3 regions of the Bradyrhizobium sp. UFLA06-06 genome follow, and region 2 is predicted to be linked to each of the others. Evidence: predicted binding sites of a transcription regulator. Region 2 holds the regulator's gene; each other region holds the start of a gene.
The links. Region 2 encodes LexA, which represses DNA repair genes until DNA is damaged. Its sites were predicted from a motif close to TGTTCNNNNTGTGTTCNG; they were not measured.
Positions count from the first base shown of each region.

Region 1: uvrA (excinuclease ABC subunit UvrA) is a predicted target of LexA. The motif match lies at 4,947-4,964, and genes of this name have one in related genera.
Region 3: ruvC (crossover junction endodeoxyribonuclease RuvC) is a predicted target of LexA. The motif match lies at 4,902-4,919, and genes of this name have one in related genera.

Region 1 covers NZ_JADFUD010000003.1:4,754-12,729, reverse strand. Annotated here, with positions in the region: gene IF803_RS03135 (SRPBCC family protein) at 1-58, shown strand, start outside; gene IF803_RS03130 (YVTN family beta-propeller repeat protein) at 61-999, shown strand; gene IF803_RS03125 (PRC-barrel domain-containing protein) at 1,270-1,602, shown strand; gene uvrA (excinuclease ABC subunit UvrA) at 1,871-4,858, opposite strand; gene IF803_RS03115 (outer membrane protein) at 5,209-5,868, opposite strand; gene IF803_RS03110 (outer membrane protein) at 6,128-6,874, opposite strand; gene IF803_RS03105 (single-stranded DNA-binding protein) at 7,323-7,814, shown strand.
Region 2 covers NZ_JADFUD010000005.1:32,938-40,913, forward strand. Annotated here, with positions in the region: gene IF803_RS05720 (serine hydroxymethyltransferase) at 1-155, shown strand, start outside; gene IF803_RS05725 (hypothetical protein) at 264-419, shown strand; gene IF803_RS05730 (HAD family hydrolase) at 861-1,487, shown strand; gene IF803_RS05735 (molybdopterin molybdotransferase MoeA) at 1,514-2,728, shown strand; gene lexA (transcriptional repressor LexA) at 2,973-3,677, shown strand; gene IF803_RS05745 (hypothetical protein) at 3,935-4,363, shown strand; gene IF803_RS05750 (hypothetical protein) at 4,509-4,736, shown strand; gene IF803_RS05755 (ComEC/Rec2 family competence protein) at 4,733-7,018, opposite strand; gene IF803_RS05760 (MFS transporter) at 7,453-7,976, shown strand, end outside.
Region 3 covers NZ_JADFUD010000080.1:20,098-28,073, forward strand. Annotated here, with positions in the region: gene IF803_RS37820 (TIGR00282 family metallophosphoesterase) at 1-126, shown strand, start outside; gene IF803_RS37825 (methyl-accepting chemotaxis protein) at 369-1,793, opposite strand; gene IF803_RS37830 (methyl-accepting chemotaxis protein) at 1,991-3,769, opposite strand; gene IF803_RS37835 (YebC/PmpR family DNA-binding transcriptional regulator) at 3,983-4,729, shown strand; gene ruvC (crossover junction endodeoxyribonuclease RuvC) at 4,945-5,472, shown strand; gene ruvA (Holliday junction branch migration protein RuvA) at 5,783-6,400, shown strand; gene ruvB (Holliday junction branch migration DNA helicase RuvB) at 6,597-7,646, shown strand; gene IF803_RS37855 (metallophosphoesterase) at 7,885-7,976, shown strand, end outside.

The DNA.
Region 1 (7,976 bases), on a different contig from region 2:
CGGGCTCTACAAGGCCGGGCTCGAAGCGCTGAAGAAGAAGATCGAGAGCGGGACCTGAGCGTGCGCGCGATTGCGCTCCTCGCGCTGCTTGCCAGCCTCGGCGCCGCGCGCGCCGAGGAGGCGTTCGTCACCAACCAGCTCAGCGACGACCTCACGGTGGTCGATCTCGCGACCTCGAAGCCGGTCGCGACCATCGCGATCGGCGGCAAGCCTGCCGGCGTTGCCGTCAGCAATGACGGCCGCTTCGCCTATGTGACCAGCCCGGATGCCAAGGCGGTCACGGTGGTCGACGCGTCGACGCGAAAGGTCGTCGGCCGGGTCGATGTCGGCGGCGGGCCGCTCGGCATTGCGGTCGCGCCCGACGGCGCGACGGTCTATGTCGCCGACTGGTACGCCGCCGCGGTGCGGGTGATCGACGCCAGAGAGCGGCGTGTCGCGGCGAGTATCGCGGTCGGTGCATCGCCGTCCGGGCTGGCGGTGACGCCGGACGGGCTGCTGCTGCTGTCGGCGGATCGCGACGATGACAGCGTCTCCATCATCGACACCGCCTCGCGCGAGCGGAGGGGGATTGTGAAGGTCGGGACGCGGCCGTTCGGCGTCACGATCGATGCCGATGGCAAGCGCGCCTACACCGCCAATGTCGGCACCAACGACGTCTCGGTGATCGACATCGCGACCGCCCGCGAGATCGGCCGCGTGCCGGTCGGCCTGCGCCCCTATGCGGTGGCGCTGGCGCAGGGCCGCGGTTTCGTCACCGACCAGTATGACGGCAAGGTCAGCGTGTTCGACCTCGCGACGTTGCAGCCCGTGAAGCGGATCACGGTCGGCGATTACCCCGAAGGCATCGAGGCGACCGCCGACGGCAAGCGCATCCTGGTCGCGAACTGGGAGAGCAACACGCTGAGCGTGATCGATGCCGCCGAGATGAAGGTGATTGGCGAGGTCAAGGTCGGCGACGGCCCGCGCGCGTTCGGGGCGTTTCTGAGAAGGACGGAGTAGGGGCCTGTAGCCCGCATGAGCGAAGCGATATGCGGGGCGATTTGACGAGAGAGTCCCGGATGTCGCTTCGCTCATCCGGGCTACTGCCACTTGCGGACCATCGCAGAATGGGTGGAGCGAAGCGATACCCATCATTCGGGCCGCGGCATGGGCCAATGGGTTTCGCTTCGCTCTACCCATCCTCTCCGCCCCGCGGCTCGGCGCCCTGTTGGCTCCTCGGGACGACAGGCCTATATTATCAGGCAAACACCAGGAAACAGGGAGGATGCCATGCATCATACCTTGGTGCCCAGTGACCGGGTCGAGCACGTCTGCGTCTACGGGCGCGACGGCGCAAAACTTGGGTCGATCGAGCGGCTGATGCTCGACAAGGTGAGCGGCACGGTGGCCTACGCCATCATCAAGACCGGCGGCGTGCTGAGCACCCACCACCACTATCCCGTCAGATGGGCCGCACTGCGCTTTGACCCTGTGCGCCAGGCCTTCGAGGCCGAGGTGACGCTGGACGACCTGCGGTCCGGCCCGTCCGAGTTCGACGGCGACGAGTTCGACTGGGGCGACCGCTCGCAATCGTATACGCACCCGAATTATTGGGCGGTGTAGCGCAGGCGAGGTGGTTTTTGTAGCCCGCATGAGCGAAGCGACATGCGGGGCTGACGTTGGCGACTGCCAGAGCTCCCCGGATGTCGCTTCGCTCATCCGGGCTACTTGCTCCTGCGTCTGGCAGATCGCTACCTATCGCAGCAATCCGTAGGATGGGTGGAGCGCAGCGATACCCATCATTCGGGCCGCGGGGTGAGTTGATGGGTTTCGCTTCGCTCTACCCATCCTACTTGCATGTTGCGGTAACTCGCACCGACGAGCGATGCCGCTACTCCGCCGCCTCGCTCGCGCTGCTCTTCCTCGGCTTGCTGTTCGCCTTCTTCAGCACCGGTGCCAGAAACTTGCCCGTGTAGCTGCGCGGCGCCTTGACGATGTCCTCCGGCGGACCCCAGGCGACGATCTCGCCGCCGCCGTCGCCGCCTTCGGGGCCGAGGTCGATCACCCAGTCGGCGGTCTTGATGACTTCGAGATTGTGCTCGATCACCACGACCGTATTGCCCTGGGCGACCAGCTCGTGCAGCACCTCTAAGAGCTTTGCGACGTCATGGAAGTGCAGGCCGGTGGTCGGCTCGTCCAGGATGTAGAGCGTGCGGCCGGTGGCGCGCTTTGACAGCTCCTTGGCGAGCTTGACGCGCTGGGCTTCGCCGCCCGACAGCGTGGTCGCCTGCTGGCCGACATGGATGTAGTCGAGGCCGACGCGGTGCAGGGTCTGGAAGGTTTCGCGCACGCGCGGCACCGCCTTGAAGAACTCGGCGGCTTCCTCGACGGTCATGTCGAGCACGTCGGCGATGCTCTTGCCCTTGAACAGCACCTCCAGCGTCTCGCGGTTGTAGCGCTTGCCCTTGCAGGTGTCGCAGGTGACGTAGACGTCGGGCAGGAAATGCATCTCGATCTTGATGACGCCGTCGCCCTGGCAGGCCTCGCAGCGGCCGCCCTTGACATTGAAGGAGAAGCGCCCGGGCTCGTAGCCGCGCGCCTTCGCTTCGGGCAGACCGGCGAACCATTCGCGGATCGGCGTGAAGGCGCCGGTATAGGTCGCGGGGTTGGAGCGCGGCGTGCGGCCGATCGGCGACTGGTCGATGTCGATGATCTTGTCGATGTGCTCAAGGCCCTCGATGCGGTCGTGCGGCGCCGCGCCCTCGCTGGCATTGTTCAGTTTGCGGGCGATGGCGCGGTACAGCGTGTCGATCAGCAGCGTCGACTTGCCGCCGCCGGACACGCCGGTGACGCAGGTGAACAGGCCGAGCGGAATCTCGGCGGAGACGTTCTTGAGGTTATTGCCGCGGGCGTTGACGACCTTGATGGTGCGCCGGTGGTTCGGCGGCCGCCGGTCGGGCACGGGGACCGAAAGCTCGCCGGTGAGGTACTTGCCGGTCAGCGATTTCGGGTTGCGCATGATCTGGTCGGGCGTGCCCTCGGCGACGATGTGGCCGCCATGCATGCCGGCGCCGGGCCCGATGTCGAGCACGTAATCGGCGAGGCGGATGGCGTCCTCGTCATGCTCGACTACGACCACGGTGTTGCCGAGGTCGCGCAGCCGCTTCAGGGTGTCGAGCAGCCGGGCATTGTCGCGCTGGTGCAGGCCGATCGACGGCTCGTCCAGCACGTAGAGCACGCCGGTGAGGCCCGAGCCGATCTGCGAGGCGAGGCGGATGCGCTGGCTCTCGCCGCCCGACAGCGTGCCGGACGAGCGCGACAGCGTCAGGTAGTTCAGGCCGACGTCGAGCAGGAAGGTCAGGCGCTCGCGGATCTCCTTCAGGATGCGTGTCGCGATCTCGTTCTGCTGCGCGTTCAGCGCCTCCGGCACCGTCTCGAACCATTCGCCAGCGCGCTTCACCGAGAGCTCCGAGATCTCGCCGATGTGCTTGCCGCCGATCTTGACGCACAGCGCCTCGGGCTTCAGCCGGTGGCCGTTGCAGCCGGCGCAGGGCACGTCGGAGAAATACTTGCCGAGCTCCTCGCGCGCCCACTCGCTCTCGGTCTCGCGGTAGCGGCGGTTGATGTTGGTGATGACGCCCTCGAACGGCTTCTTGGTGTCGTAGGAGCGGACGCCGTCCTCATAGGAGAACTTGATCTCGTCGTCGCCGGAGCCGTGCAGCAGCGCGTTCTGGACCTTCTTGGTCAGGTCCTTCCACTTGGTGTCGAGCGTGAACTTGTAGTGCTTGCCGAGCGCGGTCAGGGTCTGGATGTAATAGGGCGAGGACGATTTCGCCCAGGGCGCGATCGCGCCCTTGCGCAAGGTCAGGTCCTTGTCGGGGATGACCAGATCCTCGTCGATATGCTGCTCGACGCCGAGGCCGCCGCAGGCCGGGCAGGCGCCATAGGGGTTGTTGAACGAGAACAGGCGCGGCTCGATCTCGGGGATCGTGAAGCCGGAGACCGGACAGGCGAATTTCTCCGAGAACAGGATGCGCTCGGGCCCGCTCTTGTCGTGGATCTTCGCGGTCTTCTTCTTGTCCTCTTTCTTGTCGTCCTGCGCGGCCGCCGCCGGCGCATCGGCGTATTCGATCACGGCGAGGCCCTCGGCGAGCTTCAGCGCGGTCTCAAAGCTTTCCGCGAGACGTTGGGCGAGGTCGGGACGCACCACGATGCGGTCGACCACGACGTCGATGTCGTGCGGGAATTTCTTGTCGAGCGCGGGCGCCTCGGACAGTTCGTAGAAGGTGCCGTCGATCTTGACGCGCTGAAAGCCCTTCTTGAGATACTCGGCGAGCTCCTTCTTGTACTCGCCCTTGCGGCCGCGCACGACCGGCGCCAGCAGATAGAGGCGGGTGCCTTCCGGCAGCGCCAGCACGCGGTCGACCATCTGCGAGACGATCTGGCTCTCGATCGGCAGGCCGGTGGCCGGCGAATAGGGCACGCCGACGCGCGCCCAGAGCAGACGCATGTAGTCGTAGATCTCGGTGACGGTGCCGACGGTGGAGCGCGGGTTCTTCGACGTGGTCTTCTGCTCGATCGAGATCGCCGGCGACAGGCCGTCGATTTGGTCGACATCCGGCTTCTGCATCATCTCGAGGAACTGGCGCGCATAGGCCGACAGCGATTCGACGTAGCGGCGCTGGCCCTCGGCATAGATGGTGTCGAACGCGAGCGACGACTTGCCGGAGCCGGACAGGCCGGTGAACACCACGAGCTTGTCGCGGGGAATCTCGACGTCGATGTTCTTCAGATTGTGTTCGCGCGCGCCACGGATCGTGATGGCGCGCGATGAGGAGCCGGCGTTCTGTTGGCGCTTCGCCTTGAGCACTTCATCCATAGCGACAGTTCCGGGCGCATGCTTGGGCGCCTTTTGGGCGCGCATCGCCGGTGATGCCGGGACCCTGCGCCGATGGGGGTGTGAAGACTGGAACGTAGGAAGAACGGCCGACAATTTCCAGTGCTGAGTCGCGTCCATCAACGGATAGTTTGCCTGATGGCAGCAGCCGTCAGCAGCGCCGGTTCCGCGAGAGCCTTTCCCGTTCCGATGGAATCGGAACGGCGGCTCCAGATTCCTGCTTTGACGCGTTTTCTTGACGCGAACCGGAATCCGCTTCGCTCGAAAACGCTCTTACGCAAAAAGGCCGGCGCGAGGCCGGCCTTTCCGTGCGATCCGACCGCAGATCAATCTTAGTACTTGGCGACGATCGGGCCGCCGAAGTGATAGTTCACGCCGAACTGGGCGCTGTGCAGTTCGAGCGTACCGGACGGCACGCCGAAATAGTTCTCGCTGTCGAGGCTGCGATACAGGTATTCGCCCTTGATCGACCACTGCGGCGCGATGAACGCCTCGACGCCGGCGCCGACGGTCCAGCCGGAGTGGAAGTTGCTCTGCGAGGCGGTCACGCCGAGCGCGGTGACGCTGACCTCATTGTTGGCCCAGGCGTAGCCGCCGGTGCCGTAAAACAGCACCTTGTCGACGGCAAAGCCGAAGCGGCCGCGCACGGTGCCGAGCGAGTCGATCTTGCTCCGGGCGGTGACGCCCAGCGTCGAGACCGACGCGTCGATGTCAGCGCCTGCAGCGTCGACCTCGAGGCCGTACACGATGTTGCCGGCCTGCCAGTTATAGCCGATGGTGCCGCCGCCGAAGCCGCCTTCCATGCTCGGGGTGCCGGAGTTCTCGCTGGCGTAGCCGCCGAAGCCGCCGACGTAGAAGCCGGTCCAGTTGTAGATCGCGGCCGGCGGCGGAGCCTTCACGTAGGGGGCGCGAGCCGCCATGTCGGCGGCCATCGCAGGCGCAAAAGCGCTCAGTGCAAACAAGCCGGCCGATGCCAGCAAAACATTCCTGATTTTCAAAGTCCGAGTCCCGTTTTTCTTGCCCATTTTCTTGTTGTCCCTTCAAAGATTTTGAAGAGAGCGTCACAGCAGTGTCGCGTGACGCGAGGTGCTTCTACAGAGAAATGCCGGAAGGTGTGTATCCGCGAAACCACAACGCACCGAAAACGCTCGCGGCGAGGTGCACGCGCATACGCAACGAAAAAGCCGGCGCGCAAACAAAAAGGCCGGCGCGAGGCCGGCCTTTCGTCTGGATCAAATCGGCTTGGCGCGATCAGTACCGCGCAACGACCGGGCCACCCCACTTGTAGTTCACGCGGACGGTAACGAGGTCGACGTCCTGACGATCACGGATGGTGCTGTTCAGCGTGCCGTTGGGGGCGATCAGGTTGTAGGTCTTGTCCTGCATGAACAGGTGGTCGTATTCGATGCCTGCGGTCCAGTTCGGCGCGAAGCCAACTTCGATGCCGGCGCCGACGGTGCCGCCCCAGCGGGTGTCGCTTGCGCTGCCGACCAGCACGCCGGTCGGGGTGAAGTAGGTGTTGAAGCGGTTGTCGGTCAGCGCCGCGCCGCCCTTGGCGTAGAGCAGCACGTTGTTGACGGCGTAACCGATCTGGCCGGTGAACAGCCCGAACGCGTCGATCTTGGACTGGTTGGTGAACAGGCCCGGGAAGATCGCGCTGCCGTTGCTGCCCTTCAGGTCAGCCCAGTCGCCCTGCGCTTCAAGGCCGAACACCCAGGCGCCGGCCTGCCAGCGATAGCCGATCTGGCCACCAGCGACGCCGCCCGTTGCGTCATGGCAACCGTCCGAGGCGAGGAAGATGCCGGCCGGGAGCTGGTCCCAGCAATTGTGGCTCGAGCCCCAGCCGCCGTTGGCGCCGATGTAGAAACCGGTCCAGTCATAGATCGGGGCAACCACGGGCGGCGGCGCCTTGGTGTAGGGGCGCGCAGCGAGATCGGCGGCCGCTGCAGGTGCAGCAAACGCAATCAGAGCAACCGTACCGAGCAAAAACTTCTTCATTATCAGTCCCCCAATTCCCCGATCGGCTTCCAAACGGTCCCGAAGCACGATCCCAGACGCGAGCGCCCGCGCCATGATTGGAGCTATACGCTGATTCAACCGGAAACGCAGTCTCCCAAATGCAACACTCGCGGGAGAAGTAATGATAAGGCAAACTACTGATTTGTTTGTTGTTTTTCCAAATCTCGCTGCCCGGCGTCGGCCGGCGTCGAGATCGACTGCCGCTCTGTCGGCATTGGCCGCTTCTACGGCTGGTTGTGGCGAACAAAACTGGAACAATTCCGGATGCGATGCTATATCTCGAATATCGTGGATAACCGGCGCGACGGCAAAGGCGGCGAGCCGGCACCGGCGTATAGGGTCATCCACGACGCCTGCGACGTAAGTGGCGAAGGTTGAGAGTGGCGGCCGATGTCCGGACGCCCGGTTTTTGAGTGGAGATGATGCGATGGCAGGAAGCGTGAACAAGGTGATCCTGGTGGGAAATCTCGGCAAGGATCCGGAAATCCGGCGGACGCAGGACGGCCGTCCGATCGCAAACCTTTCCATCGCCACCTCGGAAACCTGGCGCGACAAGGGCACCGGCGAGCGCAAGGAAAAGACCGAGTGGCACCGCGTCGTGATCTTCAACGAGGGCCTCTGCAAGGTCGCCGAGCAGTATCTGAAGAAGGGCGCCAAGGTGTACATCGAGGGTCAGCTGCAGACCCGCAAATGGACCGACCAGAGCGGCGTCGAGAAGTACTCGACCGAAGTCGTGCTGCAGGGCTTCAACTCCAACCTCACCATGCTCGACGGGCGCGGCGGCGGAGGCAGCAGCTTCTCCGATGATGGCGGTAGCGATTTCGGCTCGTCCGGACCGGTCAGCTCGGCGCCGCGCCGCGCCGTCGCCGCGGGCGGCGGCAGCCGCAACAGCGACATGGACGACGACATCCCGTTCTGAGGGGACGTCGCGCCTTTATCCATTCCGTCAGGCGCCGTTCCGTGAAGATCATTTCCCGGAACGGTCGTTGCGATCCGGGGCGGCAATCTCCTCGTGTGGATTATGAGGATAACCCCGTAACCATCTGCTAGAACGGCGGTGGTCCACGTGCGGTGATGCGGG
Region 2 (7,976 bases):
GCGGCATGGGCGAGCCCGAAATGCGCCTCATCGCCGAACTCATTGCGGAATCCCTCCGGTCGAAGGGAGATGCAGCGGTCGTCAAACGACTGAGGTCGAACAGCGTCGAGATGTGCCGCGCTTTCCCCGTTCCGGGGATCGCGCCGCCCTCATAGGCAGCCGACCTGCGTTCCTGTTCCGCGTTCGTCGCGTCGCTCGTCCGGGCGTGCGGCCTGCATGGGCACGTCGTGAAGGTTCCCCGGGAAAGACCGGAACGGAAATCGATGCTGTTCGTTGGACCGCATGATCTCGAAGACGGAGCGTCCAACGCCGTGACCCGGAAAACCTTGCAAGCACGCTCGGAGCAGGCGCTCGTCGTCATCATTCTCAGCACCGGTGCGCTGATCGGTTACCTCGGCCTGGCGCTGTCCAGGCTGTGAGCGCGACGCCCGGCGGGCACCAAGCCGCCGGCAGGCGTCGAGCCGCTTGCTGCCCTGAAAGCTCGCGCGCGCGTGCCACTGAGTTGCCCGACGTGGCTAGCCCCGCAGCAAAAATATAGAAAAATATAGGGTGAAACGAAGAGCAAAGCTCGGACAAATCATGTCGCGAGAATGCGGATGTTTGACGCACAAGCGACAACACATCCGGCGTCGTCCCGGCGAAGGCCGGGACCCATTACCACGAATGGGAATTGTTGCGCGACGCTGGGGCCACAGCCTCCTCTCAACAACCCAACCCTGTGGTTATGGGTCCCGGCCTTCGCCGGGACGACGGTGGTGTGCGCGGGAACAGTCTCGCGATGAATGCAACGCCACGTACACCCGTCACTGAAATCGAGGACATTGCCGCCTGCCCGCAATTCTCGTACACGGTTTCACGCAATGACCTCGCAATTCTCTCCCAACTCCGTCGACGTGCTGCTGTTCGATATCGGCCGCGTCGTGCTCGACATCAACTTTGACAAGGTGGTGGCGCACTGGGCGCAGCATGCCGGCTGCGCGCCCGCCGAGCTCGCCACGCGCTTTGTCGTCGACGACAGTTTCAAGCATCACGAGATCGGCCGGATCGACGACGCGGCGTTCTTCGAAAGCCTGCGCCGGACGCTCGGCATCGACATCACGGACGCCCAGTTCCTCGAAGGCTGGAACGCGATCTTCACCGGCGAGATGCCGGGCATCGCCCCGCTGCTCGCGGCGGCCGCCGAGCGGATGCCGCTCTACGCCTTCTCCAACACCAATCCGGCCCATGTCGCGCATTTCTCGGTCACCCACGCCGAGCTGCTCAGCCATTTCCGCAACGTCTTCCTGTCCTCGAGCATCGGCTTCCGCAAACCCGACGCCGAGGCCTATGATCATGTGGTAAAAGCCATCGGCGTGCCGGCGTCGCGGATCCTGTTTTTCGACGACCTGGCCGCCAATATCGAAGGTGCGCGGGCGCGCGGCCTTCATGCTATCCACGTGACGTCGACGGATGACGTGGCAAGGGCTTTGACCGCACTTGGTATTTGAACATTGGGAATTGAGGAGCTCTGAGCGTGGCCCTGATGCCGGTTGCCGATGCCCTGTCCGCCGTCCTCGCCGGCGCCGAACCGCTGCCGGAGGAGATGGTCGCGCTCGATGCCGCCTACCACCGCACGCTGGCGCACGACCTCGCGGCGCTGCGCACCCAGCCGCCGCAGCCGATGTCGGCGATGGACGGCTATGCGGTGCGCGCCGCCGATGCGGCTGATCTAAAGGCCCGGCTCAAGGTGATCGGCGAAGTCGCCGCCGGCCGGCCGTTCGAGCGGACGGTCGGCGCCGGCGAGGCGGTGCGGATCTTCACCGGCGGCGTGATCCCCAATGGCGCCGACGCGGTGATCATCCAGGAAGACACCGCCGTCGACGGCGGCGACCACATCACGATCACGGAGACCGCCAGCGTCGGACGGCACATCCGCCCGGCCGGGGTCGACTTCCGTGCCGGCGAGGTGCTGCTCAGCGGCGGCAGCCGCCTGTCCGACCGCGCGCTGTCGCTGGCGGCCGCCATGAACTATCCGGAACTTGCGGTGCGCCGCCGCCCGAAGGTCGCGGTGCTGGCGACCGGCGACGAGCTGGTGATGCCGGGCTCGCAGCCCGGGCCCGGCCAGATCGTCTATTCCAACGGCTACGCGCTGCGGGCGCTGGCGCGCGCCGAGGGCGCCGAGACCGTCGACCTCGGCGTTGCCGCCGACACGGTGGAGGCGACCACGGCCGGCATCCGCCGGGCGCGCGAGGCCGGCGCCGATGTCCTCATCACGACAGGCGGCGCCTCGGTCGGCGACCACGATCTCGTCAAACGGTCGCTGGAAGCCGAGGGCGTCGACATGACGTTCTGGCGGATTGCGATGCGGCCCGGCAAGCCGATGATGCATGGCCGGCTCGGCGCGATGCGGGTGATCGGCCTGCCCGGCAATCCGGTGTCGTCCTATGTCTGCGCCTTCCTGTTCCTGGTGCCGTTGATTCGGGCGCTGAACGGCCGGAAAGTGATTCATCATCGCCGCACGAGCGCCCTGCTCGGCCGCGACCTCGCCGCCAACGACCAGCGCGAGGACTATCTGCGTGCATGGCTCGAAGCGCGCGAGGACGGCACGCTGATCGCGACGCCGGTGACGCAGCAGGACTCGTCGCTGCTCAGGAATCTCGCTGCGGCACGGGCACTTCTCGTGCGTCCGCCGTTCGCGGCTGCGGCCGTCAAAGGCAGCGAATGCGAGATCCTGACACTGCCCGAATAAGGTTTTTCGCGCCCCGCCGATTGTGCGTTGCCTGATCCGTTCACCGGAAATTAAGTGGTTGCGGAACACATATCGAACATATAGTGTCCGTTCATGATTTGTTTCGAGTACTGGTGTCTACAATCGGGAAGCCGCGTGGAAGCAGGTGCAACGAGCACATGCTCCTGAGGTCAGGTCCCGCCTGCAGGCCCTGCCAGAAGAGTCTCGGAATCGAACGACGCTATCAACCGGGGGAATACTCGAGATGCTCACGCGCAAACAGTACGAACTTCTGCGTTTCATCAATGAACGTCTGAAAGAGGCCGGCGTACCGCCCTCCTTCGACGAGATGAAGGATGCGCTCGACCTGCGCTCGAAGTCCGGTATCCACCGCCTGATCACTGCGCTGGAGGAGCGCGGCTTCATCCGCCGCCTGCCGAACCGCGCCCGCGCCATCGAGGTCATCAAGCTGCCCGAACTGTCGGCCGGCGGCGGCAACGGCCGCCGCGGCTTCACGCCCAGCGTCATCGAAGGCACCCTCGGCCGGCGCGCCAGCACGCCGCCGATCGCCGAGGACGACGGCAACCGTCCGGTCGCGGTCCCCGTGATGGGCCGGATCGCCGCCGGTACGCCGATCGAGGCGCTGCAGACCCGCAGCCACACCATCAGCGTGCCGCCCGACATGCTCGGCGCCGGCGAGCACTATGCGCTCGAGGTGCGCGGCGACTCGATGGTCGATGCCGGCATCCTCGACGGCGACATGGCGCTGATCCAGCGCAACGACGTCGCCAATACCGGCGACATCGTGGTGGCGCTGATCGACGAGGAGGAAGCCACCCTGAAGCGCTTCCGCCGCCGCGGCGCATCGATCGCGCTCGAGCCGGCCAACACCGCCTATGAAGTGCGCATCCTGCCGCCGAACCGGGTCCGCATCCAAGGCAAGCTGATCGGGCTTTATCGCAAATACTGAATTGCAAATACTTGCGGCGGCCGGGAACGAGCAACACGTCGGATCGTTCCTTGCATGATAGTGTAGCGTACGGCCTGCCCGATGCGCTCCGATACCTCTCGCGCAGCGTCGCGTGTTTGTGATCGGAGGCGGTCTCGGACCAGTCGTACAATCGCCCAGAAACGAGCAGAAGCTCGTTCGCTATCGTCCACTCTGGTAGAGGCCCTAATGCCTCAAGGAGAGGCACGGGTCGCTACCTCGAAATGAGGAGCCATCCGATGTGTGACTATAGTCTGCACGCCGTGGCATCGCGCCCCGCCATTGTCGGAGAGACGCTGATCACGACGACGTTCCGCGGCACGTCGACCCGCGGCTTTGCTTCGGAGAACGATCCCACTGTCGCGGTCTGCATGCTGCCGGGCACCGAGCTCGCTTTCGCCGAGAACGTTCGCTACGACAGCCGCTGGATCTGGACCAAGACGCTGAACTATCGCGTCGGCGTATTCAACGAAGTCGAGCCCGACGTGCCCGATCGGCATCATGACGCGGTCGAATTCCCCGACGGCAGCCATGTCCTGGTGACCCAGCTGGTCGAGGGACAGCGCGTCAGCGTGCTGCAATTGCCGGCGCTGCATCCGCCGGTCGAGCACAAGCCGAAGGTCGTCGAGCGGCGGCCCTCCGCATTCGCAACGCTGTTTTTGGGTTGAGCGCATCGTCGCCGCGGAATGAGCTGTTCGGCGGCGGATGACCTAAGCAATTTCGGGCGACCCCGGACTTCCGCTTCCGGGGCGCATGGGGAGATTTGCGTCGGCCGGCGCCTTGGCGCATCATCGGGCACGGAGGACGTGCGCGGTGGTCGATAAGGTCACATGGCAAAAGGCTGGACGCGTCACGGAACCGGGCCGCTACATGTTCCGGTTCGGTTGGCTGACGGTGACGGCCGACGACCTGAAAGTCTGGGAGCAATTTCCCGAGGCTTCCTTTACCCTCGTCAAGAAGCCCGACGCCGGCCCCGATTCCGACGAATACCATCTCGGCCTGTTCGAGCTTCCGAGCGGCCCCTCGCCGGACCACCGCTAATCATCGCCCTGCAGATCGGTCTCGGCCGGCGTCGCGTCCACGGCGGGCCGCGGCGCAGCGGCCGGCGCACGCAGCGTCGTTTCGCTCTCGCCGTCGCCCGGAACCGCCGGCGACCACGGCCGGTCGATCCCGCCGGGCTTGACCGCATCGACGGCGTAGCCGTCCCTGATCCGCCGCAGCACCAGCGCGCCGTGGCGGCGCAGCCGCTCGGCATCGATCACCGACGCCGCGCAGCCCTGCGGCGCCGGCCGCGCCGTTACGATCAGGCCCGCGCGCTCGCAGTCGTCCGCCAGCGCCTCCGGCCGGGTCGCGAGCGCGACGAAGGCGCCGCCAGGTCCCTGGGCCACGCAACCGCCGGCATCGCAGGAGACGCCCTCGCCCAGCGACGCATCGGTGGCGGTCCGCGCGTCGGCGTCCGCCGCCAACCACTCCTTGACCAGGAACGCATCCTTGGCGCTGTGCATCAAATGCAGCCGCCCGTCACCGCCGCGCACCGCGACGTTGCGCCCGTCGCCGGAGACCAGCACGTCCGGCTGCGGCACCCTGAGCGCCCAGACCGAGGCCATCACGAGCAGCACGGCGCCAGACCAGCGCAACGGCGTGCGCAGCAGCCCGAGCAGGATGATGCCGGCGCTCGCTGCGATCAACGGCCCGATGCCGAACGCCGCCATGCGGCCGACCGCGCCCGGGAGTGCGGCGACCCATTGCGTCACCAGGATCATCCAGTCGATGCCAAGACCCATGATCGCCCAGAACACGCCGTCGAAGCCGAACGGCATGGCGAGGAGCCCCAGCAGGCCGGCCGGCATCACGACCGCCGACACGACAGGCATTGCCGCGAGGTTGGCGAGCAACCCGTAGGGCGTCACGCGGTGGAAATGGAAGGCGGCGTAGGGCGTCGTCGCAAGCCCTGCCACCAGCGAGGCCAGCATCAGCATCGTGAGCTCACGTCCGCCCCACAGCGCGACGCGCGCGGTCGCCGAATGGTCGGGCGACGCGAATAGGTTCGGCAGCCCGATCTGCACCAGCGCCACCAGCCCGAGCGTCGCGGCAAACGACATCTGGAAACTGGGATGCACCAGCGCTTCCGGCGCGATCGCGAGCACGATCAGCGCTGCCACCGCCAGCGTACGGAAGGTGATCGCGCGGCGGTCGACGATCACGGCGAGCAGCACCACGGCGGTCATGAAGAACGACCGTTGCGTCGCGACCTCCGCGCCCGACAGCAACAGATAGAAGGCCGCGGCGAGCAGCGCGGCCGCCGCGGCCCATTTCTTGATCGGATGCCCCGCCGTCAGCGCCGGAAACAGCGCGAGCAGCGCGCGCACCGCGAAGAACACGACGCCGGCGACCACGGCCATATGGTAGCCGGAAATCGACAGCACATGGCCGAGCCCCGAGATGAACATCGCATCGTTGACCGGCGTCGAGATCGCATCGCGCCGGCCGGTGAGCAGCGCGGTTGCGATCGCGCGCTGGTCGCCGTCGAGCGTGGTGCGAATACGCGCGTCGATGGCGTCGCGCAGGCCTTGCATGAAGGCGGCGTAGCGCAGCGCAAAGCCGCCGGTCGCAGGCGGCTCCCTGGTCTTGACCGCGCCCATCACGAAGCCGGAGGCGCCGATGCTCTGGAAATACAGGTCGCGTCCGAAATCATAGGAGCCCGGGCGCTGCGGCCCGAGCGGCGGCAACAGCCGCGCCTTCAACTCAACGAAGCTGCCGACATCGGGCGCGGTGCCCTTCTTCACCGAGAGCCGGACACGATCGAGCTTCGTCATGTCGCGCGGGCTCTCCATCGAAACCACGCGCAGCACGAAACGATCGGTCTTCTCGCGGATGTCGCGCGTCTCGACGAAGCCGGTCAGCGCCACCGAGAACATCGGCCGCGCCAGCACCGTGTGGGCAACGCGCGCCGTCTTCCAGGTCGCCGTCGCAAAGCCCGCGGCCACCGCGGCCAGCATCGCGATGACGGGAAACACGCTGCGCCGCCGCAGCAGCAGCGCCAGCAGGCAGAGCAGGATTGCGACGGTGGCCGCGACCGACAGCACCGGCTCGTGCTCGGCCGCAAAATAGAAGGCGATACCGGTGCCGAACGCCACCGGCACCCAGGGCAACAACCGGCCCGCCCCCGCCTCCGCGCGCGCCCATTGCCGCAACGTCTCGACGAAAGGCTTCCAGATGCTGACGCGCGTCGGGAGATAGCCGCCGACCGGCGCAGCCGCGCGCGGCGGCCACGTCCCCGCGTAGCCGCGTTTGCCGCCCGGCGTCGTGCCCTGCTCCGCCATTCCGCTTGCGATCCCTGCCGGGCGGCAGGCTAGCGGATGGCCCCGTCACCCGACTAGCGGAACGGATGCAGAATACCGACCCGGCAACGCCCGGGTAGCTGGATCGTCCTGCGCCTTGCCGACCTCGCGCCGGGCCACAGCTGCCGCCTGCGTCAAATCGATCGAGCCGAAAGTCTCATAAGATACCGATCCCGTTGGGATTAGACTGTCCTGATGCCTCCACTCCCAAAGAGACAGGGATGAGGCAGTGACGGCTCGCGGCACTTGAAGGCCGCTGGAGCTCCTCTCAGGTGGCCAAAACTCCCCTGAGATCAGGCGTCGCGGACGAACTCGCAAAATCTCGCCTGTAACGCCGTGCACCATGCGCACTCCGCGAGCGGATAGATCGCTGAAAAAACGCGAGGCGTAGCGTTTGCATTTGAGAGGAGCAGCACATGGCAATTCAAGTACCGAGTGATTTTCGTCGCGTGATTGTTGCTGCATCAGTGGGAAACATCATTGAATGGTACGACTTTTATATTTTTGGCAGCCTGGCCGCGGTTCTGTCGGTCAAGTTCTTTGAGCAATCCCACCCCGTCGCAGCCCTGCTGAGCACGATCGCGCTGTTCACTGCGGGATTCCTGATCCGCCCGCTGGGGGCCTTCCTGTTCGGATGGATGGGCGATCGGGTCGGCCGCAAATATACATTCCTTGTTACCTTGAGCGGAATGGGCCTGGGAACGGGCGCGATCGGACTCATCCCAACCTATGAATCGATCGGCCTGACGGCCGCATTCGTTCTGTTCGGCTTGCGGATGATCCAGGGTCTCTGCCTGGGCGGCGAATATGGCGGCGCCATCACCTACGTCGCCGAGCATGTTCCGGATGACCACCGCGGCTACTACACAGGCTGGCTACAAACCTCGCCGACGCTCGGAATCGTGGTGTCGCTGGCCGTAATCGTTCTGACCCGAACCTG
Region 3 (7,976 bases), on a different contig from region 2:
GGCGGCGTGGCAACGCTGAGCGGCGTCGCGGTCGAGACCGACGATGCGACCGGGCTTGCGGTCAGGATCGCGCCGGTGCGCGCCGGCGGACGGCTCGAGCCCGCAGTGCCGGGATTCTGGACTTAGTGAAGTCACCGTAGCCCGGATGAAGCGCAGCGAAATCCGGGACCGGTCTTTGAGCTTGCGAGATTCCCGGATTGCGCTTCGCTTCATCCGGGCTACAAGTCATTTCGGAATAATAGAAGAGTACTTCTGAGTTGCCCGACGTGTCAAGTGCAGTGTCGAGCGTCGGCAGCTGCCGGCTACTGTGCATGGGGTTGTTTTCCATATTTTTGGCAGCGCACCCCCATCCCGGCCAGGGGTTGGCCTTAGCCCTGCCGAAAACCCATCCGGAATGCGCCCCAGTGGCGGCCGTTCACGACGATCGGCGATGACAGGTCCTTCATCAGCACGAAATTGCCGCCGCCCATGTCGCGGCGATAGGTCTGCAGCAGGAACGGTTTTGTGTTGGCCGCGACCTTGCTCACCGCGCGGTCGTTGAACAGGCGGCGGTTGCGGCAATTGGCGTTGTTCCAGACCGGGTCCGGCCCCTGCGGCTGCCGGTAGTTCGGATTGTGGGTCGGCAGATAGCCGCTGCGCGCCCAGGCGACGCAGAACACGATGCGCGGATCGCTTTTCTGGATCGGATCCTGGATCGCGGGCAACACGCGGTCGGTGAAGGCGACGTAGTTCGTCAGGTACTGCTTCGGATTGGTGCCGGCGATCTCGCGATAATTCTCGTCCATCAATTGCGCGAGCGTGATCTCGCCGCGCGCGACGGCAGTCTCGAACAGCTCGGAGATCTGCCTTGCGGTGTCGATCACGACGCGGATCAGTGGCGTGTCACTGGTCTCCACGCCGCTGTCGGCGATGGTCACGATCAGGCTCTCGGAGAGTTCGAGCAGTTTCGCGACGCGGCTGTCGGCGTGCTTGAGGTCGCGCGAGGAGAGATCGACGCCCTTGGCCAGCTCGTTCAGCTCGGCGATCACGCTGTCGCAATGGCCGAGATTGGAGGTCGCGGCGCGCGCCACGCTGCCGATCTCGGCGCCCACAGATGAGAAGCCTTCCTGCACGCGCATGATGATGCCCGAAATCTGCTGGGCGCCTTCGCCGGCGCTCTTGGCGCGCAATGAGGCATCGCTGCTCTCGCCGATCAGGCTGCCGATCTGGCCGTCGAGATCGCGCACGGTGTCGGAAATCTGATGCGTCGCCTGGCGGGTCGCTTCCGCAAGGTTCTTGACCTCGCTCGCGACTACCGCAAAGCCGCGGCCGGCATTGCCGGCGCGCGCCGCCTCGATGGTGGCGTTGAGCGCCAATAGATTGGTCTGCTTGGCGATCGCTTCGATCGAACCGGAGACCTTGGCGACCTGGCTCAGCGCGGAGCCGACCGCGGCGAGCCGCGCCTCGATCCGTCCGACCGCCGCGACGAGCTCCGCGATATGGCTGACCGCCGTCTCGACCACATGGCGGGACTCCGCAATCTGGCCGACCGCGGCGGATGCGGTCGTTTGCACCGCCTGCGATGCGTTGGCGATGTCGTGATTGGCCGCGACCATCGTCTCGGCCGTCGTCTGCAAATGATGGAAGCGCTCGGACTGGCTGCTGACGCGGTTCGCGACCTCCTGGACGTTGCCGGCGATGTCGGCGAGTTCCACCCCGAGGCCGCCGATGCGGTCGGCGAGCTGGTCCACCAGCCGCTCGGCCAGCGTTCGGTCCGATGACGTGTCCAGAACTGCAAGCTGCGCGGCCGACATATCAATACTTCCTCTGTCACAGCGGCCCGCTGGCCTGCCAATGCATTCCCATTTCAAAACCAAAGCGTGATTCGCGCTGGCAGTCTTGCCTGAGCGCGCACTGTGTAGCCCGGATGCAGCGCAGCGAAATCCGGGAGTCCTGCCCGTGGAAACACGTGTCCCGGATTACGCTTCGCTTCATCCGGGCTACGAAGTGTTCAAAGCTTGTAGGCGGTGCGGAATCCGCCCCAGTGCCGGCCGCGCACGCGGATCGGTACGTCGATCTCGCGCATCATCACCGTGTTGCCGCCTCCCATGTCGCGCGCATAGGTCTGGATCAGATAGGCGCGCTGGTTGCGGCCGGCGGCGAGACCCGCGGCATCGTTGAAGATGCGGCGGTTGCGGCTGTTGGCGGTGTTGTATGCCACGTCGCCCGGCCGCTGCGGCTGCGAGTAGAGCTTGTTGTGGACGGGCAGATAGCCGTTCTGGTCGATCATCACGCAGAACGCCATTCGCTTGTCCCTGGCGAGGAACGCCTCCTGGAACGCCGGCAGCGTGCGCTCCGCCCAGTCCAGCATTTTGGTGCGGTACTGCACCGGATTGGTGTCTGCGATCTCGACATAGTCGGTGTCGAACATGTCGGCGATCGCGATCGCGCCGCTCGCCAGCCCGTTCTCGAAGATCTTGTTCAGCGCGCTGCCGGCTTCGATCGCGCGGGTGACGAGCTCGGCGTTCTCCTCGTGGATCGCCCACATCCGGTCTTCGATTTTTTCGCGCAGCTCGGCGGTTACCGCCTCGAAGCGGGCCTGGCTGCCTGCCTTGGAGCGCTCGCCGATCCGGATCCGGCACGCGCCGATCTCCTGCAAGGTCGCGTTCAGGGTCTCTTGCGCCGGCAGCTTCTCGGCATCGGGGCCGCCGATCAAAATGCCGTCCATCGCGATCTCGTAGACCGGTGCGGTGACGATGCCGCGCGCGGTCGTGATCTCGATCTTGAGGCTGCAAGGCAGGCGCTCGTTCTTGCGCGGATCGCCGCGCTCGTCCTGGCGCAGCAGCACCGCGCAGCGCGCTTTCAGCTTCTGAGCAAAGGCGGTCACCGCCTTGCCCGCCCTGGCGACATTGTCGCCATGCGCGGCGGCTTCGCGCGTTGCCGAATCGATCTCGCCGGCGCTGGTGCCGACCGAGACGATGAAGTGCGAGGCGGAGGCGGCGTTCTGGCCCATCTCGCCGGTGATTTCATTCTGCTCGGCGACCGCGCCGTTGACGTTCTCGAACACCGGCCGGATCTTTTCGATCGCCTGCGAGATACGGTGCACCGCGTCGGCCGATCCGGTGGCGTCCTTCTGCAACGCCTCGATCTTCCGCGTGATCTCCTCGGTCGCGCTCTGGGTCTGCACCGCCAGCGCCTTGACCTCGGTTGCGACCACCGCAAAGCCCTTGCCGGCGGCGCCGGCGCGCGCCGCCTCGATCGTCGAGTTCAGCGCGAGCAGCGTGGTCTGCCGCGCGATCTGCGCGATCAGATTGACGACGTTGCCGATCGCGGCTGAAGACTCGCGCAGGCGATCGACATTGGCGGTGGCCTCGCGCGCCGCGGCCGCGGCGTCGTCGGCGAGCTGGCTCGCGCTGCGCACCTGCGCCCCGATGCCCTCGGCGGAGTGGGTGAAGCGGTCGGCGGCTTGCGAGAACGTCGTCGCGGTGCTCTGTGCATCGCTGCTGCGGCCGGTCAGCGCGTCGGTGCGGGCGCGGATGGTGGCGAGCTTGGCTGCGGTCGCCTCGGCGCCGTCGGCGACCGAACTCGCGGCGCGTTCGAGCTGGCGGATCATCGCGCCGAGCTCGAGTTCCAGCAATTCCAGGATCTCCTTGGACGAATCCTTAGCCGAATCCTTGGCCGAATCAGTCTCGGTCGAGACACTAGGGGCCGCGGCCGCGGTTGGAACCTGCGGCGCGACGGCCGGCGCAGCCGGCTCCGGCACTTGCTTTCGAAACAAACCGAACGCCATGTGGGCTCTTTGGGGGCTCTGGAAAGTTGCGGCGGGACGGGGCGATCTTCGCATCCGGGCATGAAGTCATGGTTAACAAGTGCCTCATATTCCGGCTTGCGGTAGTATTCGTCCGCCGGAAGGCCCCGCCGATCCTTTGATTTTGACCGTGAGGGGCCTATAAGGCCGCGTTTTCCATCCCTGTTCAGACCCTAAGCTCCGAAGAGACGTCGCATGGCCGGCCATTCCCAATTCAAGAACATCATGCACCGCAAGGGCCGGCAGGATGCCCAGAAGTCGAAGCTTTTCGGCAAGCTGGCCCGCGAAATCACCGTGGCGGCCAAGCTCGGCACCCCCGACCCGGCGATGAATCCGCGGCTGCGCGCCGCCGTGGTCGCGGCCCGCGCCGAGAACATGCCCAAGGACAATATCGACCGCGCCATCAAGAAGGCGGCGGGCAATGAGGGCGAGAACTATGACGAGATCCGCTACGAGGGCTATGGCCCCGGCGGCGTCGCCGTGATCGTCGAGGCGCTGACCGACAACCGCAACCGCGCCGCCTCCGATATCCGCTCCTTCTTCACCAAGTCGGGCGGCAATCTCGGTGAGACCGGCTCGGTCGCCTTCATGTTCGACCGCACCGGCATCATCGAATACGACGCCAAGGTCGCCTCCGACGACGCCATGCTGGACGCCGCGATCGAGGCCGGCGCCGACGACGTGGTCTCCAGCGAAGGCGGCCATGAGGTCTACGCCTCGCAGGACACCTTCCGCGAAGTGGCAAAAGCGCTGGAAGCGAAGTTCGGCGAGCCGCGCAAGGCGGCGCTGACCTGGAAGCCGCAGAACACCGTCGCGGTCGACGACGAGACCGGCGAAAAGCTGCTGAAGCTGATGGACCTGCTCAACGAGCACGACGACGTGCAGAACGTGTTCGCCAATTTCGAGGTGTCCGACGCTCTGATCGCGAAGATGGGCGGCTAGTCGCTTGCACTGCTGTCGTCGTCCGGCTGGACCGGGGGACCCAGTATTCCAGAGACCTGCATTCGATCCGAGAAGCCGCGGCGTCCTGGATCCCCGCTCTCGTGCGCAATCGCGCGCTAGGCGGGGATGACGAGTGGGTCGAGTACAACGACCGCGGCAGGGGATGAGGCTCCGTTTGTGTTTCGTTCTCCCGGCGCAGGCGGTATCACTAGCCCATGACATCCCAGCCGATTCGCTCTCCCGTCCGCATCATCGGTATCGATCCGGGTCTCCGCCGCACCGGCTGGGGCGTGATCGAGACCGAAGGCAACCGTCTGGTCTACATCGCCTGTGGTTCGGTCGAGCCGCCGGACGATCTGCCGCTGGCGAGCCGGCTGCTCGCGATCCATGAGGGGCTCGCCGCCGTGCTCGGCGACTACAAGCCTGCGGAGGCGGCGGTCGAGCAGACCTTCGTCAACAAGGACGGCGTTGCCACGCTGAAGCTCGGCCAGGCGCGCGGCGTCGCCATGCTGGCGCCCGCAATGTTCGGTATCTCGGTCGCCGAATACGCGCCGAACCAGGTCAAGAAGACCGTGGTCGGCGCCGGACATGCCGAGAAGAACCAGATCCAGGTGATGCTGAAGATCCTGCTGCCGAAAGCCGAGCCGCCGTCCGCCGACGCCGCGGACGCGCTCGCGGTCGCGATCACCCACGCGCATCACCGCCAGAGCACCGCGCTGCGGCTCAGGGTGGCGAGCCTATGACGGGCTATTTCTGCTCAGCACGATGTGAGGTGAGCACGCTCGTCAGGCTCCCTCCCCCCTTGCGGGGGAGGGTTGGGGAGAGGGGTACCGCTTGCTCGACCGCGCGACGCAGTGCGCGAACAACGCTCGCACCGCGCTTAGTTATCCCGCGTGCTTCGTTGCTGGGTCCTCGTCGCATCTTTGAAGTCAGCGCCCGGGGCTTACCCCTCTCCCTAACCCTCCCCCGCAAGGGGGGAGGGAACCCTTCCGCCGCTGCGTCCCTCACTGAAGGATTCGAACGGAGTGTGACCACCGAGCGCGGGGGCGCACGATGATCGGTAAGCTGAAGGGCCTGATCGATTCCTACGGCGAGGATTACGTGATCCTCGACGTCGGCGGCGTCGGTTATCAGGTGCATTGCGCGAGCCGCACGTTGCAGGCGCTGCCGTCGCCGGGCGGTGCCGCCGTGCTCTCGATCGAGACCTATGTCCGCGAGGATCAGATCAAGCTGTTCGGTTTCCGCTCGGATCACGAACGCGAATGGTTTCGCCTGCTGCAGACCGTGCAGGGGGTCGGCGCCAAGGTCGCGCTTGCGGTGCTCGGCACGCTGCCGCCGACCGATCTCGCCAACGCCATTGCGCTACGCGACAAGGCGGCGGTGGCGCGCACGCCGGGGGTCGGGCCGAAGGTCGCCGAGCGCATCGTCAGCGAATTGAAGGACAAGGCGCCGGGCTTTGCCGATGTCGATCCCGCGGTAGTGCACCTTTCGGGCGCGATCGACAACAACCGCGCGCCGCGTCCGGTCACCGACGCGATCTCCGCGCTGGTCAATCTCGGCTACGGCCAGCCGCAGGCCGCCGCCGCCATCGCCGCCGCCTCGCGCAGCGCGGGTGAGAAGGCCGAGACCGCGCAGCTGATCCGGCTGGGCCTGAAGGAATTGTCGAAGTGAGTTGTGCATTGGAGCGCCTCTTTTCTTCACCTCGCCCCGCTTGCGGGGAGAGGTCGGATCGCATCGCAGATGCGATCCGGGTGAGGGGGTACAGGTCTCGACGCACATCGCGCTCGCGGAGGGAGCCCCTCACCCCAACCCTCTCCCCGCAAGAGCGGGGAGAGGGAGAACAATCATCTCGTGTTAGTCTCGCATCATGAATACGCCCTCGCGCATGGTCTCGCCCGAACGCCGCTCCGATGATGTCGGCGACACCGCGCTGCGGCCGCAGTCGCTGACGGAGTTCGTCGGCCAGGCCCAGGCGCGCAAGAATCTCTCGATCTTCATCGAGGCTGCGAAGAAGCGCGGCGAGGCGCTCGATCACGTGCTGTTCGTCGGCCCCCCCGGCCTCGGCAAGACCACGCTGGCGCAGATCGTCGCGCGCGAACTCGGCGTCGGCTTTCGTGCCACCTCCGGCCCGGTCATTGCCAAGGCCGGCGATCTCGCGGCGCTGCTGACCAATCTCGAAGAGCGCGATGTGCTGTTCATCGACGAGATCCATCGCCTCAGCCCGGCGGTCGAGGAAGTGCTCTATCCCGCGATGGAGGACTTTCAGCTCGACCTGATCATCGGCGAAGGTCCGGCGGCGCGCTCGGTGAAAATCGAACTGTCGAAATTCACGCTGGTCGGCGCGACGACGCGCGCGGGGCTGCTCACCAATCCGTTGCGCGACCGCTTCGGCATTCCGATCCGGCTCAATTTCTACACCGAGGAAGAGCTGGAGAAGATCGTCACCCGCGGCGCCCGCGTGCTCAATATCGGCATGAGCCCGGATGGCGCCAACGAGATCGCGCGCCGCGCCCGCGGCACGCCGCGTATCGCCGGCCGCCTGCTGCGCCGGGTGCGCGACTTTGCCTCCGCCGCCGACGCCGATTCCGTCGACCGCGGCATCGCCGACCGGGCGTTGAGCGCGCTCGAGGTCGACAGCGCCGGGCTCGATGCGATGGACCGGCGCTATCTCACCACCATAGCCTTGAACTATGGCGGCGGGCCGGTCGGCGTCGAGACCATGGCGGCAGCGCTGTCGGAGCCGCGCGATGCGATCGAGGACATCATCGAGCCCTATCTGATCCAGTGCGGCTATCTGCAGCGCACCCCGCGTGGCCGGCTCCTGACCTCGCACGCCTTCCGCCATCTCGGCCTCGCGGAGCCGAGCCGCGACCCCTCGCAGTTCGGCCTGTTCGGCGGCAATGGCGACGAGGACTGACGCATGATCCGGAAGAGCGCGAAGCGGTTTTCATGCTCGAGCAAAAGGCCTCCGCTCCCAAAGACGTGAATGACGAGTTGATGCAGCGCGTCGCGCTTGCCGATAACCTTGCCTACTAACCATTGCGGCATCTCTGCAGGCCGTCGGCACAAACGCGGCCCAATTTCGCTCCAATCAAAGGGCCTATGATAGCCCAGAGTGTTTTCGACAAGCGCCAGGCATCACCGATCACACATCCATGATTTCACGTCGTCATTTTCTGCGCGGGTTCGGCGGATTGACCGCCGCCACCGCTTCGACCGCGGCCTATGGCTTGAGCGAACCGGTCGT